3 regions of the Yersinia intermedia genome follow, and region 2 is predicted to be linked to each of the others. Evidence: predicted binding sites of a transcription regulator. Region 2 holds the regulator's gene; each other region holds the start of a gene.

Region 1 (4,567 bases), 2.2 Mb from region 2:
TGATCCTGAGTGGCGGTTTTGCGGCTTAGCGTTTTTAACTGTGACCAGTCATAGCGCCCGGATAAGAGGAAATTCCACTTATCCAGTTCAATTTGATCTTGTAAATAGACCCCCACCTGATCGAGTTTGGTCAGATCACTGCTATTGAGTGACAAGTCACTCTCTTTAATATTCAGACCATAGACAGGTGATACCCAATCCAGATTGTATTTTGTCTGCACGGTGCCCATAAAGAACTGACTATCAATACGGCTACGTTTGTAATCCAGCCCAGTCAGCACCGTATGGTTTAACTGCCCGGTCCAGAAATCAGCTTGCAGTTGGTTATCAACGGCAAACTCAGCCATGGTCTGGCGCTCGATTTGCGGGCGGCGAGTCATGGTGCGGTTATCTGGCAGCAAATTCATAAAGACCAGATACTTGTAGTCTTGCTTGTTATAGCTGTAGCGCAGGTTCTGGCGGAATTTAAAGGTGTCATTGATATAATGCTCAAGGGCATAACCGACAGAGGTCTGCTCGCGTTCAGACTGATCAAATGACGGGTCGCTAACGTTAAAATCGTAAGGTATATGGCCGTATGCAGTACCAAACACGGTTCCAGTGGCTGGCAAGAAGTTACGTGAACCGGCTTTGGGTTCTTTCTGATAACTGGTCAGTAAGGTAAAGGTGGTGTCTTCGTTCGGGATAAAGGTTAATGCCGGGGCGATAGCAAAACGCTCCTGTTTAAAGGTATTTACGGCATCATCTTGTGTTCTGCCAAGCCCGTTCAAACGATAGAGTACTTTACCTTCATCATCCAACACGCCACCGAAGTCGAATGCTGCTTCAGCCAGGCTATTATTGCCTGCACCCACCTGCACTTTATGAATACTTTCCGCTGTTGGGCGTTTACTGACCATATTGATCAGGCCGCCGGGGTTCACCTGGCCGTAAAGCACTGATGCTGGGCCGCGGATTACTTCAATTCGTTCCAGCAGCCAGGGGTCTATCTGGCCTCCACGGCGTGCACCACCTAATGAGTTGTAGCTTAAGCCATCGAGAAAACGCGGGGCATAGCCAAAACCACGAATGATCACTTCGTCATTCATATTCGAGCCGCCACGGTATTCCGGCACGACACCGGCGGTATAGCGCAGGGCCTGTGCCACAGAAGCCGCTCCTTGATCTTGCATTTGCTGGCGGGTAATAACTGAAACTGATTGTGGGGTGCGGATCAGTGGTGTGTCAGTTTTAGTCGCGGTGGCGCTGTTTTTAGCGACGAAACCATCATCTTGTTGGCCGCTGCCCGGTTTGGCGACAACCACTAATTTATCTTCTTTAGCCGCAGTGGCCGCTAATGCGTTGAGTGACGGTATCAGTATCAAGGTGGTGGTGAATAATAAGGTCTTTGCTGTGCAGCCTGCGCGAAATGGCAATGTTGTTGGTATCTTCTTGCCAGAAATATCAAACATGATTTATCCCTACCTGGAAGTACAATAATGGAAAGTATTTGAACCTCATACGTCAGGTTCTTGATGCCAACCGGGCTTTATTTGCCTCTATTTAGCTGGGTTGTTACAAAAAAACGTTATATTCCAATCCAATAACCGTCGCATAGCACATCGCCCATATCTAAATTACGATGATAGGCTGGCACACTGGAGAGAATGCTTACTATGTTATTGCAAATAATAATACTTCTCAATATTATTTGTATTTAGGTGATAACCTTATATATATTAAGTCTTATATCCATTTGTAATCGCGCGCAGTAGTCGCGCTAGCAATGAATAAAAACGTAATCATAAATAGACCGTGACCGGTGTGATGACATAACGAGGGCAGCGTGTGAGAGTGGCGAGCGAATATCCAGAGAGTCAGCAGTTATTACAGGATCCTTCGGCGGGCAGTGAATCATGGTGGCAGCGCATCGCACAATGGGGAACGCCCCTGACTGAACCGGCAGCAGCCGGCAAAGTAAAGCTAACTTTCCTGTGGCGCGACCAACAAGGAAAGGCGCGCGACTCGGTATATAGTTGCGTGTATATCGATGTTAACGGCGTGACAGATCACCACAGCGTCAATCCTGAGTCGCTCACTCGGCTGGGCCAAACGGATGTTTGGTATTGGCAGGCAGAGGTAGAGTCTGATTTTCGTGGCAGTTACAGCTTTATTCCTGCCTCAGCAGAGAAATGTTTGAATTTGCCAGCCGGTAGCCCGCAACAACAGCGCCTGGCACAGCGCAATTGGTGGATCTCGTTGATGGATCTCGCTGAGAACGATCCGTTAAACCCGATCGCTGCGCATTGCAGTTATCGCGGAATGCCACTTTCTGCGGTTCATTTAGCCGATGCCTTGCCGCAAACGGCCTGGCAACCAATTGATGCGGGTAAAACGCTGCCCGCCGACCCGCAACGTTTGCAACTGATTCGCTGGCACAGCCAGTTATTGGGCAATAGCCGCAATGTGTGGATTTATTCAACGACAACGGGGGCTGAAGATAAAGCCGAACGCCCATTGGCTATCTTGCTGGATGGCCAATATTGGGCACTCAGGCAGCCGGTGTTTGGCATTTTGGATAGTGAAACCGCCGCAGGGCGTTTACCTGCCAGCGTCTATGTGTTGATCGACATCATTGACCAGACTCATCGTTCGCAAGAGCTGCCTTGTAATCAGGATTTCTGGCAGGCATTGCAAACGGAATTACTCCCGCAGATTGCACTGCAACACGCTTTTACTGAACAAGCGTCTCGTACTGTGGTCGCCGGGCAGAGTTTTGGTGGGTTGGCATCGTTATACGCGGGGTTACATTGGCCACAGCGTTTTGGTTGTGTATTGAGCCAGTCTGGTTCGTTCTGGTGGCCTGATGTTGATAATTTCAAGGCACTGACGGCGGGGAGTGCTGAGCGTCAGGGCTGGTTGACCAAGCAGGTATCTCTGGGATTGGGGGCGAGCCAGCCATTGAATATCTTTATGGAAGCAGGCCGCCGTGAAGATGTGATTTATCAGGTCAATCAAGCCATGAGCGCAGCACTGCGCCAGGCAGGGCATCGATTACAGTATCGGGTTTATGCGGGCGGGCATGATGCTCTATGCTGGCGAGGTGGCTTGATTGATGGATTACGCTGTCTGTTAGCGTCTTAACCGCTGCAAGCGAGCAAAAGGGCAGACTCACCCTCCGCTCGCTTGCTGACTAAATCTTAAATCGCCCCTTCGGTATCACCAACGGTGTATGTGAAACTGGATCATCAATGATCAAACACGGCATACCAAACACTTGCTCGACCAAATCTGCCGTGATCACCTCGCGCGGGTGGCCTTGTGTAACTATCTGCCCGTCGCGCATGGCGATAATATGGGTGGCATAACGGCAGGCATGATTAAGATCATGCAGAACAGCAACCAAGGTATGGTTATGTTGCTGATTAAGGTTGCTGAATAACTCCAGTAAATCAATCTGATGGGCGATATCTAAATAGGTGGTGGGTTCATCCAACAGCAACAGCGGCGTCTGCTGTGCCAATACCATGGCTATCCATACTCGCTGGCGTTGCCCACCAGATAATGCGTCCACTGATCGGTCAGCCAGTTCACTGACACCGGTGGCTTGCATGGCATTACTGACCGCCAGTTTATCGGCCTGTGTCCATTGCTGTAATAACTTCTGATGGGGATAACGGCCACGCGCTACCAAATCCAACACGCTGATACCGTCCGGTGCTTGCGAGCTTTGTGGCAACAAACCCAAATGACGTGCCACCTGCCGGGTATCAATGCTGGCGATATTCTTACCGTCTAAAATTACCTGACCTGCTTGCGGTTTCAGCAAACGGCTCAGTGCGCGTAGCAGCGTTGATTTGCCACAGGCATTGGGGCCGACAATCACCGTAAATTCACCATCAGGAATGGAGACGCTCAGGTTCTGGCTGATTATCTTACCGTCGTAGCCCAGTGTTAGGGCGTCGGCCCGTAAGCGGGAGGGAAAAGCGCTGTGGTGTAGGGTGGTTGCAGGGGTAACAATACTCATGATCGCCCGGACTCCCGAATTAAAAGCCAAATAAGATACAGGCCGCCGATGCTGGTGGTAACCACGCCGACCGGCAATTGATTAGGTGGAAATAGGTGTTGAGCGCAGAGATCGGCGGCAACCAGTAATAAGGCTCCCATCAGTGCCGACGTGGTTAACGTCACTGAGGATGTGCCCGCCAGACGCCGCGCTATTTGTGGTGCGGCTAACGCAATAAAGGCGATAGGGCCAGCGGCGGCGGTGACGGCAGCCATTAGAATGACGCCAATCGCCATCAGGCTCAGGCGAGTTTTCTCAACGGGAACCCCTAAGGCACCAGCGGCATCATCGCCCATTTCCAGCAGCGGCATGCGGCGGCTTAGCAGCATTGCGGCTATCGTCGCGGCAAAGATAAATATCAGTGATGGCAGGCCCTTAGCCCAGCTCAGACCATTCAATGACCCCGCCCCCCAAGCCGCGGCAGTCATCGCCGACTCCAGTGATGCGGTGATTGTCAGCCAGGTATTGAATGCCGTTAGCATCGCGCCAATGGCAATGCCGACAATAATTAGCCGAAAGCCC
Region 2 (4,567 bases):
TACTGGGTCTGAAGGCCAATTCAGCTGGTTTCCCGATAAAAACCGTGATTCAACCGGCTGCTTTTAAGGGGGACTTAGCGGTTTCCGGTGCTTACGAGTTGAAAATTGGCGAGAAAGGGGCGCAGGTTATTGGTTTTGATCCGACAGGCGTGTTCTATGGCCTGCAATCTATCCTGTCATTGGTTCCGACTGACGGCACTAAGACTATTGCCACTCTTGAGGCGAAAGATGCGCCACGTTTCGAATACCGTGGTGTCTTCCTCGATGTTGGCCGTAACTTCAAAACCAAAGATGCGGTGCTGCGCTTACTCGATCAGATGTCAGCTTATAAGCTCAACAAATTCCACTTCCATCTGAGTGATGATGAAGGCTGGCGTATTGAAATCCCGGGCTTGCCGGAATTGACTGATGTTGGCAGCAAACGTTGTCACGATTTGACGGAAAATACCTGTTTGTTGCCGCAATTAGGCTCTGGCCCAGACAGCAATAATATGGGTAGCGGCCATTTCACTCGTGATGATTATATTGAGATTCTGAAATATGCCAAAGCACGCCAGATTGATGTGATCCCTGAAATCGACATGCCAGCACACGCCCGTGCAGCCGTAGTGTCGATGGAAGCCCGTTACAACAATCTGATGAAACAGGGCAAAGAAAAAGAAGCTAACGAATTCCGTCTACTTGACCCGACTGATGATTCCAACACCACGTCAGTTCAGTTCTATGAGCGTAAAAGCTATCTTAACCCATGCCTCGATTCCTCTAAGCGTTTTGTCGATAAAGTGATTGGCGAAATGGCGCAGATGCATAAAGAGGCCGGTATGCCGCTGACTACCTGGCACTTTGGTGGTGATGAGGCGAAAAACATTCGTTTGGGCGCGGGTTATCAGGACAAAAACGGCCCGATTGAAGCGGGCAAGGGCATTATTGATAAGAGTGTTGAAGATAAACCTTGGGCCAAATCACAGGTTTGTCAGGATATGGTCAAACAAGGCAAGGTGCAGGATGTTGAACATCTTTCCAGCTATTTTGCCATTGAAGTCAGCAAGCTGGTTAATGCGCACGGCATCGAGAAGATGCAGGCGTGGCAGGATGGGCTGAAAGATGCCAAAGACGCCAAAGCTTTTGCGACTAAACGTGTTGGAGTCAACTTCTGGGATACTCTCTTCTGGGGTGGGGCCGACTCAATTAATGATTGGGCTAATAAAGGCTATGAAGTGGTCGCATCGAATCCCGATTATGTCTACTTCGATATGCCATATGAAGTTAACCCGAATGAACGCGGTTACTACTGGGCAACCCGCTTTAATGACGAAGCAAAAGTATTCAGTTTCGCGCCAGACAACATGCCACAGAATGCCGAGACCTCGGTGGACCGCGATGGCAATCACTTCAGCGCCAAAAGTGATAAACCTTGGCCGGGTGTACATGGCATCTCAGGTCAGTCATGGAATGAAACCGTCCGTACTGATGAGCAGATGGAATACATGATCTTCCCTCGCGTGTTGCCATTGGCCGAGCGTGCCTGGCACCGCGCTTCGTGGGAGCAAGATTACAAAGCGGGCCGCGAATACAAAGGTGGTGAGACGCATATGGTTGACACCAAGGCGTTGGACACCGATTGGCAGCGCTTTGCCAATATCATGGGGCAGCGTGAGCTGGCGAAGCTGGATAAAGCCGGTGTGTCATATCGCTTACCAGTCCCAGGTGCTCGGGTTGTGGCAGGGCAGTTGGAAGCCAATATCTCACTGCCGGGCCTGATTATCGAGTATTCAACGGATGGCGGTAAGCAGTGGCAAAAGTATGATGCCAAGGTACAACCTACCGTGAGTGGTGAGGTGATGATTCGCTCCACCAGCCCAGATGGTAAACGTAGTAGTCGTGCTGAGCCGGTTAAAGTCTGACCATTGGTACTATTGAGCTGTGTCTAATGTTATCTCCTGTTTGCTTGATTTTTAGCTAAACAAATTTAAGTGAAGTTGAGTTGATGGTTCTTTCCCCGGCTAGTCCGGGGTTTTTTTGCTGAAAAATTGATACGGCTCGTTAAATGAGGGGGAGAGGATAAACAGTAAATTTGTCACTACAAAAGGGATACAGATTTTAATAACGGGGTAGACGCCCAAGTCATTGGCGTTGCGGATGGCAGCAGGTGAAGGCACCCAGAGAGTTCGAACACTCTAGCGGCGTTAAGTACGAAGGGCACAAATAAGAACGACCACCTGACTCCCAACCGAGAGATACTCGGGTATAAAATGGGAAAGGTGGCCATCTTGCTGATAGCTTATGTTAGCCAGACAGTGGAACTTATCAATCTGGATTAAACATAAGCGTAATGTATTCAGTGCTTAAAATCTTTATCACATCAATGCGATAACGCGACATTATCTTTTATCGTGTGCCGACTCGTTTTCACGGCAATCGCCGGTCTCACAGTGGCCGTACAGATACAGGCTGTGATTGGTCAGTTTGATACCATGCTGCTTAGCAATTTCACGTTGAAGCGATTCAATGGATTCATTGCTAAACTCAATCACTTTGCCGCAATCCAGGCAGATCAAGTGATCATGATGATGTTGCTGCGTCAGCTCAAAGACTGATTTACCCCCTTCGAAATTGTGGCGGGTAACAATACCGGCATCGTCAAACTGGTTCAGTACGCGGTAAACCGTGGCTAAACCGATCTCTTCACCGATATCGATCAGCTTTTTATAAAGATCTTCCGCGCTGACGTGATGGCACGACGGGTCTTGCAACACTTCCAGAATTTTAAGCCGGGGCAGCGTTACTTTAAGACCTGCATTTTTTAAGGCTTTGTTGTTGTCAGTCATGCGGATTCAGTCCTGTTACTATCGATTCAAATTAAGGCTGTTCAGCCTATGACATCCGTGGCGCAATAATTACAATTGCGTCTCATTATAGAACTGCTAGCCCCAAATGAAAACCGTGGTTGTTAACAAAGATATAATTGCACACTTTGTAAGATTAATCATGCAGTGTATTGATGAATGGGGATAACACATCATTTAAGTGTACAGTGCCGAGGGATAAAGTTACAAATTTGTAGCATTTTATTTTCATTTTGCGCGAATGACGGTGTGGATCTGTGGGCCGCTTAACAAAGCACAATCGGATAGCCAAACGGGTTGTTCACATTGAGTGGGTTACTGAGAGAGAGAAAGCAACGTTATAATAAAGAGTGCAGGTCAAAAGGATAAAAGGCAGCGGAAACGCCCGGCAGTGTTGCACACGACCATCGCGTTTCCGACTCGTTAGCTTAACTGACGATTGTCAGATCAACCCACATTGTTCGATCAACCCACAATCTCAGATAGGCTCAGTTCTTCAGTGATCTGTTTTACCCATGCCTCGACACGTTCATTAGTCAGTTCTGGCTGACGGTCTTCATCAATTGCCAGACCAATAAAGTGCTCGTCATCGGCCAGGCCTTTGGACGCTTCGAAGTGGTAGCCAGCCGTTGGCCAGTGACCTACGATTGCCGCACCACGTGGCTCAATAATATCGCGCACGGTACCCATCGCATCACAGAAATACTCAGCGTAGTCTTCCTGATCACCACAACCGAACAGTGCCACTAGCTTGCCGTTGAAATCGATCTCTTCCAGTGTTGGGAAGAAATCATCCCAATCACATTGCGCTTCGCCGTAATACCAGGTTGGGATCCCGATCAGCAGAATATCGAAGCCTTCTAAATCTTCTTTACTGCTTTTGGCAATGTCGTGAACCTCAGCAACATCTTTGCCCAGTTGCTTTTGGATCATCTTGGCAATGTTTTCAGTATTGCCAGTATCGCTGCCAAAGAAAATGCCTACAGTTGCCATATAGCTTAATACCTTTTGAATTCAAATAGTTATGCAAATTACTGAGCGCTTCGCCAAGTATTATAACACATGTATAGGGCGACATAATGCCAGAGAACGCCGTCAGACTTTTATCAAGTTTATGCGATATTTAATTTTTGCCAGTCGCTCAACCTTAGAACGCCATTGCCGATAACCATTGTGTAACTGAATGGTTGCAACTTGCGGTGCCAGGGGGAAAACCGTCAGATGCAAGTCTGGTGGCAAAGGAGTTGTCGTTAGCTGTATGAACGTCCTTTATTGCTTTTCGGTCATCAAATAACACCTAAGTTTCTAACGGTAACTATCCGATATATAAGGGGAACGAACATGCAGTTTTTAAAAAATATTACTATCAGGGTGGCATTGCTTTGGGTACTTGGCGCATTTTGCCTGCTCTGGGGGGGCGTATCAGCCTATACATTGTTGTCACTCAATCAACTGACACAATCCTCCAACGCAAATAGTGTGTTGGTTGAAAACATGAATCTGGTTAATCAGGGGACGGATCAATATTTCCGTATGGTGACGCGCCTTTCTCGGTCAGTAGATTACCGCCAGAACGGTAACATTGCGGATGCTGATAAAGAGTTGAAATCATCCGATGTTGCATTGGAGAACCTCAAGCAAAAGCTGGCAGAATTTAAAGCTATCGATCATGCACAGCTAGATCCCGCTTTAGTCAGCGGCGTGATTGATGGATGGAGTGG
Region 3 (4,567 bases), 1.0 Mb from region 2:
GGTCGGTAAGCCAGCCATAGCCTTGCTCCTCCAACTGTTTCACCAAGGTGAAATCACCTGACTTAATGATCCGCCCCTGATACAGCACATGCACAAAGTCGGGTTTTACATAATCAAGGATACGCTGATAGTGAGTCACAATAATGAATGCACGGTTTTCATTGCGCAGCGAGTTAACCCCGTTAGCAACAATTTTTAGCGCATCAATATCCAGCCCAGAGTCAGTTTCATCCAGAATACATAAAGAGGGTTCCAGTGCCGCCATTTGCAGAATATCGTTACGTTTCTTTTCGCCGCCAGAAAAACCCACATTTACCGAACGGGTCAATAAGTCAGCAGGCATTTTCAGTAACTCAATCTTTTCTTCAATAAAATCAGCAAAATCAAAACGATCTAATGGCTCCTGCTGGCGATATTTACGCACCGCATTGACCGCAGTTTGCAAGAAGAAATGGTTACTGACTCCGGGGATTTCCACGGGGTACTGAAATGCCAAAAATATGCCTTCACCCGCGCGATTTTCTGGGTCTAACGCCAGCAGGTTTTTCCCCTTGAAGGTCACACTGCCCTCAGTCACTTCATACTCTTCACGCCCTGCCAATGCCGCGGATAATGTACTTTTCCCTGAGCCGTTTGGCCCCATAATGGCGTGTACTTCACCGGGTTTGATCTCCAGATCCAAACCTTTGAGGATCTCATTACCTTCAACACTGACTTTTAAATTCTTAATGCTTAACATAGGGTTCCTTGGTGCGCCAGAGCGCAAAACTCTGCGAATGCGTGTTTCAACTCACACTTAACCGACACTGTGTTCCAGGCTAATAGCCAACAGTTTTTGTGCTTCGACGGCAAACTCCAGTGGCAACTCGGAGAACACATCTTTACAGAATCCGTTGACAATCATTGAGATGGCATCGTCTTCACTGATGCCACGCTGCAAGCAATAGAACAGTTGGTCATCGCCAATTTTTGATGTTGTCGCTTCGTGTTCCAATTGGGCTGAGTTATTGCGCACCTCCACATACGGGAAGGTATGCGCACCGGAGTCCGGCCCAATCAACATCGAATCACATTGCGTGAAGTTACGCGCGTTATCCGCACCGGGCAGAATCTTCACCAGACCACGGTAGGTGTTCTGGCTGTGTCCGGCAGAGATCCCTTTGGCAATAATTGTTGATTTGGTATTTTTGCCAATATGAATCATCTTGGTGCCGGTATCGGCTTGCTGGTGGCCGTTGGTTAGCGCCACCGAAAAGAACTCACCGATTGAGTTATCGCCCTGCAAAATCACACTCGGGTATTTCCAGGTAATGGCGGAGCCAGTCTCAGATTGGGTCCACGACATTTTTGAACCCGCCCCTTCACACAAAGCACGTTTGGTCACAAAGTTAAGGATCCCGCCGGTGCTATCGGCACCTGCAAACCAGTTCTGCACCGTTGAATATTTCACTTCCGCATTTTTGTGCAAAATGACTTCAACGACCGCAGCGTGTAACTGGTAGCTGTCTCGCACTGGCGCTGAGCACCCTTCGATATAACTGACATAGCTGTCTTCGTCAGCAATCAAGATAGTGCGCTCAAACTGCCCTGTTTTAGCCGCATTAATCCGAAAGTAAGTAGATAACTCCATCGGGCAGCGCACGCCTTTAGGCACATAAACAAAAGTGCCATCAGAAGCCACTGCCGCATTTAGCGCGGCAAAAAAGTTATCTTTAGCCGGCACCACCGATCCCAGATATTTCCGTACCAGATCTGGATATTCCTGAATAGCTTCGCTAAATGAGCAGAAAATAATCCCTTGTTCGGCGAGTTTCCCACGGTAGGTGGTTGCAACAGAAACTGAGTCGAAAATAGCGTCTACCGCTACCTCAACCCCCTCGCGCACCGGAACCCCTAGCTGGGCAAACGCAGACTCCACCTCTGCGGTGAGGTACTCATTCATCGCCTGTTCAGACAAATCACGTGGTGCTGCACTGTCTGCCGATGATTGCTGCACTGCCCCTGGTTGCGAATCACAACTGTCGTCACAACTGCCACAGGATGGCGCGGAGTAATAACTGTAATCCTGATAATCCAGACTTTTATAATTGGCTTTCAGCCAATGTGGCTCTTCCATTTCGAGCCAACTGCGATAAGCACCAAGACGAAACTCCAGCATCCATTCAGGTTCATTTCGTTTCGCTGAAATAGCGCGAATGACGTCTTCGTTGAGACCTTTGGCTAACTGATCAGTCGCAAGCTGGGTAAAAAAACCCTCTTTGTAACGATTCTCACTGACCCAAGCTTGCACATCATCTGGAACCTCTACATTGCTTCGTGTCATTTCGTTTACATCGCTCAAACGCCAAAACTCTCGCCACACCCGCAGGAATGCTGAGCTTTAGGATTATTAAATTTAAAAATCTGGTTTAGCCCTTCGCGGACATAATCCACCTCGGTGCCATCGATAAACGGCATCGCTTTTAATGGTACGTAGAGTTTGGCACTACCTTGTTCGAAAACCAGAGCGTCGCTGGCTGGCTCTTTAGCCATATCCATCACATAAGCAAACCCGGCACAACCGGATTGTTTCACCCCAAGCTGCAACCCTTTAATTTGCGGATCTTGCTGCATGAGCCGTGTAATTTGCGCGGCCGCGCTATCTGTTATCGTAACGCCTTGCCAGACATTCTCGTCGAGTGAAAATGTCCCGACTGATTCCTGTTGCATATGCCCTACCTTCTATTTCGCAATCACCCATTGGGTTGATCGTTTTCAGGTTAACAATTTGCTGGCTGATTATTGAAGAACCAACACAGATTATTCACAATGGTAGTGATAATAATTATCACTTCAACCGTTTGTTTTGCAGGGATATTAAGAAAAGTGCCGTTTGAACCTCGAATGAGGCGGCAACGAATAAGCATGCTGCGATGGCCTGAAGAGGTCTGAGGGAAAATGTGCACTTTTATCGCCATGAAATAAATGAATAAATTCCCCGACGATGCTCGAATCCCTTGCTATCTCAGAGGCTAATCGCAGTCAGTCTCTGAGTATTTAAAACATTCATAAAAAATACCTATTTCTCTGTTAACTTTAGCTGAAAACCCTCACAGGGGAAACCTATCATAGAGATTCGCCACATTTATTGGCTAAATGAAACAGTCTAAAGGGGATGGGGGATCACTGTGAGCGATTGAAGCCACTCAGGATCATTAAATGACCCTGAGTAGACTAATCACGAATCTTTAGCGGGAGTTATCGGGACAATACGGCGACGGTTAAACGTGAGGTACAACACAGATTATTTTCTTCATCAAAAATCTCAATCTGCCAAACTTGATGGCTGCGGCCAATATGAATGGCCCGACAGCAACCCCGCACTTTCCCGGAACGTACAGCTTTCAGGTGGTTAGCATTGACCTCCAACCCTACCACCTGTTGCCCTTCGGTGGTGCACAGATACCCAGCCATCGAACCGAGCGACTCCGCCAGCACCACAGAAGCCCCACCATGAAGCAAACCGAAAGGTTGAGTTGTCCGATGGTCTACCGGCATCGTGGCTTCTATTTCATCATCCGAGAGCCGGGTAAGCTCAATGCCCAAATGCCCGACCATGCAGTCTTGGCATTGCTGATTTAACTGTTCCAGCGTTGCGGTACGTTTCCAAAGCATCTTGTTCCCTTCCGTTCTTGAAATTACAGCGGTGTTAGCGGCGCTGGTTATTCGGCCCATCCTTGGGCTTTAGGCCGCTATAAGTAGCATGAGGTTAATAGCATAGTTAGGCAGCCAGGTTAAACCAGCTCAAGCAAAGCTTGTAACGGATGTCTCAGTCCACCGCCTTCAATACGCTTAACCTGACTACGACAAGAGTAACCTGTGGCTAAACAACGTTTACTCGGTAACTTTTGTAACGCCTGCTGCCAGGATAACGCATAGATACCCAGCGAGTTATCGACGTTCTTCGCTTCATGACCATAAGTCCCGGCCATGCCACAACACCCGACACTGACGTTTTCCAGTTTGGCGCCATAACGGGAGAATATCGCTGCCCAGTGCTGGCTGCTGGCAGGTAGCGCGGTAGTTTCGGTACAATGCCCAAACAGATACCAGGATTCGCCACTCATCTGCTGCTCTGGCTGTTCAGCCAGTGCCACCTGTAGCCATTCGTGCACCAATTGCACCGTAAAATCACCACGAGCATCACCAAGAATCTCTTTATATTCATCGCGATAGCAAAGCACCAATGCTGGATCAACCCCAACCATCGGCATCCCCAGCAACGAAATACGGTTAAGAAAATCGGCCGTCTTACGCGCCGTTTTAGCAAAACGTTGCAGGAAACCTTTAATGTGTTGCGCCTTGCCATTAGGTGAGAATGGCAACAGCACTGGATTGAAGCCCAGTTTTTCGACCAAGCGAACAAAATCGGCCACAACCTGAGCATCGTAATAACTGGTAAAGGGATCCTGTACGATCAACACATGTTGACGGCGTTCTGATTCAGGCAATTTCTCCAACTGTTCCAAGGTCATCGTGCTGGCATAATGACCCGATAACGACTGCTTCAACGTAGGGCTGGAAAGCA

What was found. Region 2 encodes Fur, which represses iron uptake genes when iron is present. Its sites were predicted from a motif close to ATAATAATGAGAACNACTATCAA; they were not measured.
Region 1: a site for Fur is predicted at 1,668-1,690, ahead of fes (enterochelin esterase). Genes of this name have one in related genera too.
Region 3: a site for Fur is predicted at 2,809-2,831, ahead of sufA (Fe-S cluster assembly scaffold SufA). Genes of this name have one in related genera too.

Annotation. Positions count from the first base shown of each region.
Region 1 covers NZ_LR134116.1:683,861-688,427, forward strand. Annotated here, with positions in the region: gene EL015_RS03140 (TonB-dependent siderophore receptor) at 1-1,451, opposite strand, end outside; gene fes (enterochelin esterase) at 1,828-3,123, shown strand; gene EL015_RS03150 (ABC transporter ATP-binding protein) at 3,173-4,006, opposite strand; gene fepG (iron-enterobactin ABC transporter permease) at 4,003-4,567, opposite strand, start outside.
Region 2 covers NZ_LR134116.1:3,207,617-3,212,183, reverse strand. Annotated here, with positions in the region: gene EL015_RS14695 (family 20 glycosylhydrolase) at 1-1,904, shown strand, start outside; gene fur (ferric iron uptake transcriptional regulator) at 2,382-2,828, opposite strand; gene fldA (flavodoxin FldA) at 3,312-3,839, opposite strand; gene EL015_RS14680 (methyl-accepting chemotaxis protein) at 4,188-4,567, shown strand, end outside.
Region 3 covers NZ_LR134116.1:2,194,459-2,199,025, reverse strand. Annotated here, with positions in the region: gene sufC (Fe-S cluster assembly ATPase SufC) at 1-739, opposite strand, end outside; gene sufD (Fe-S cluster assembly protein SufD) at 1-18, opposite strand, end outside; gene sufB (Fe-S cluster assembly protein SufB) at 797-2,323, opposite strand; gene sufA (Fe-S cluster assembly scaffold SufA) at 2,338-2,709, opposite strand; gene EL015_RS10000 (hotdog fold thioesterase) at 3,238-3,654, opposite strand; gene ydiJ (D-2-hydroxyglutarate dehydrogenase YdiJ) at 3,774-4,567, opposite strand, start outside.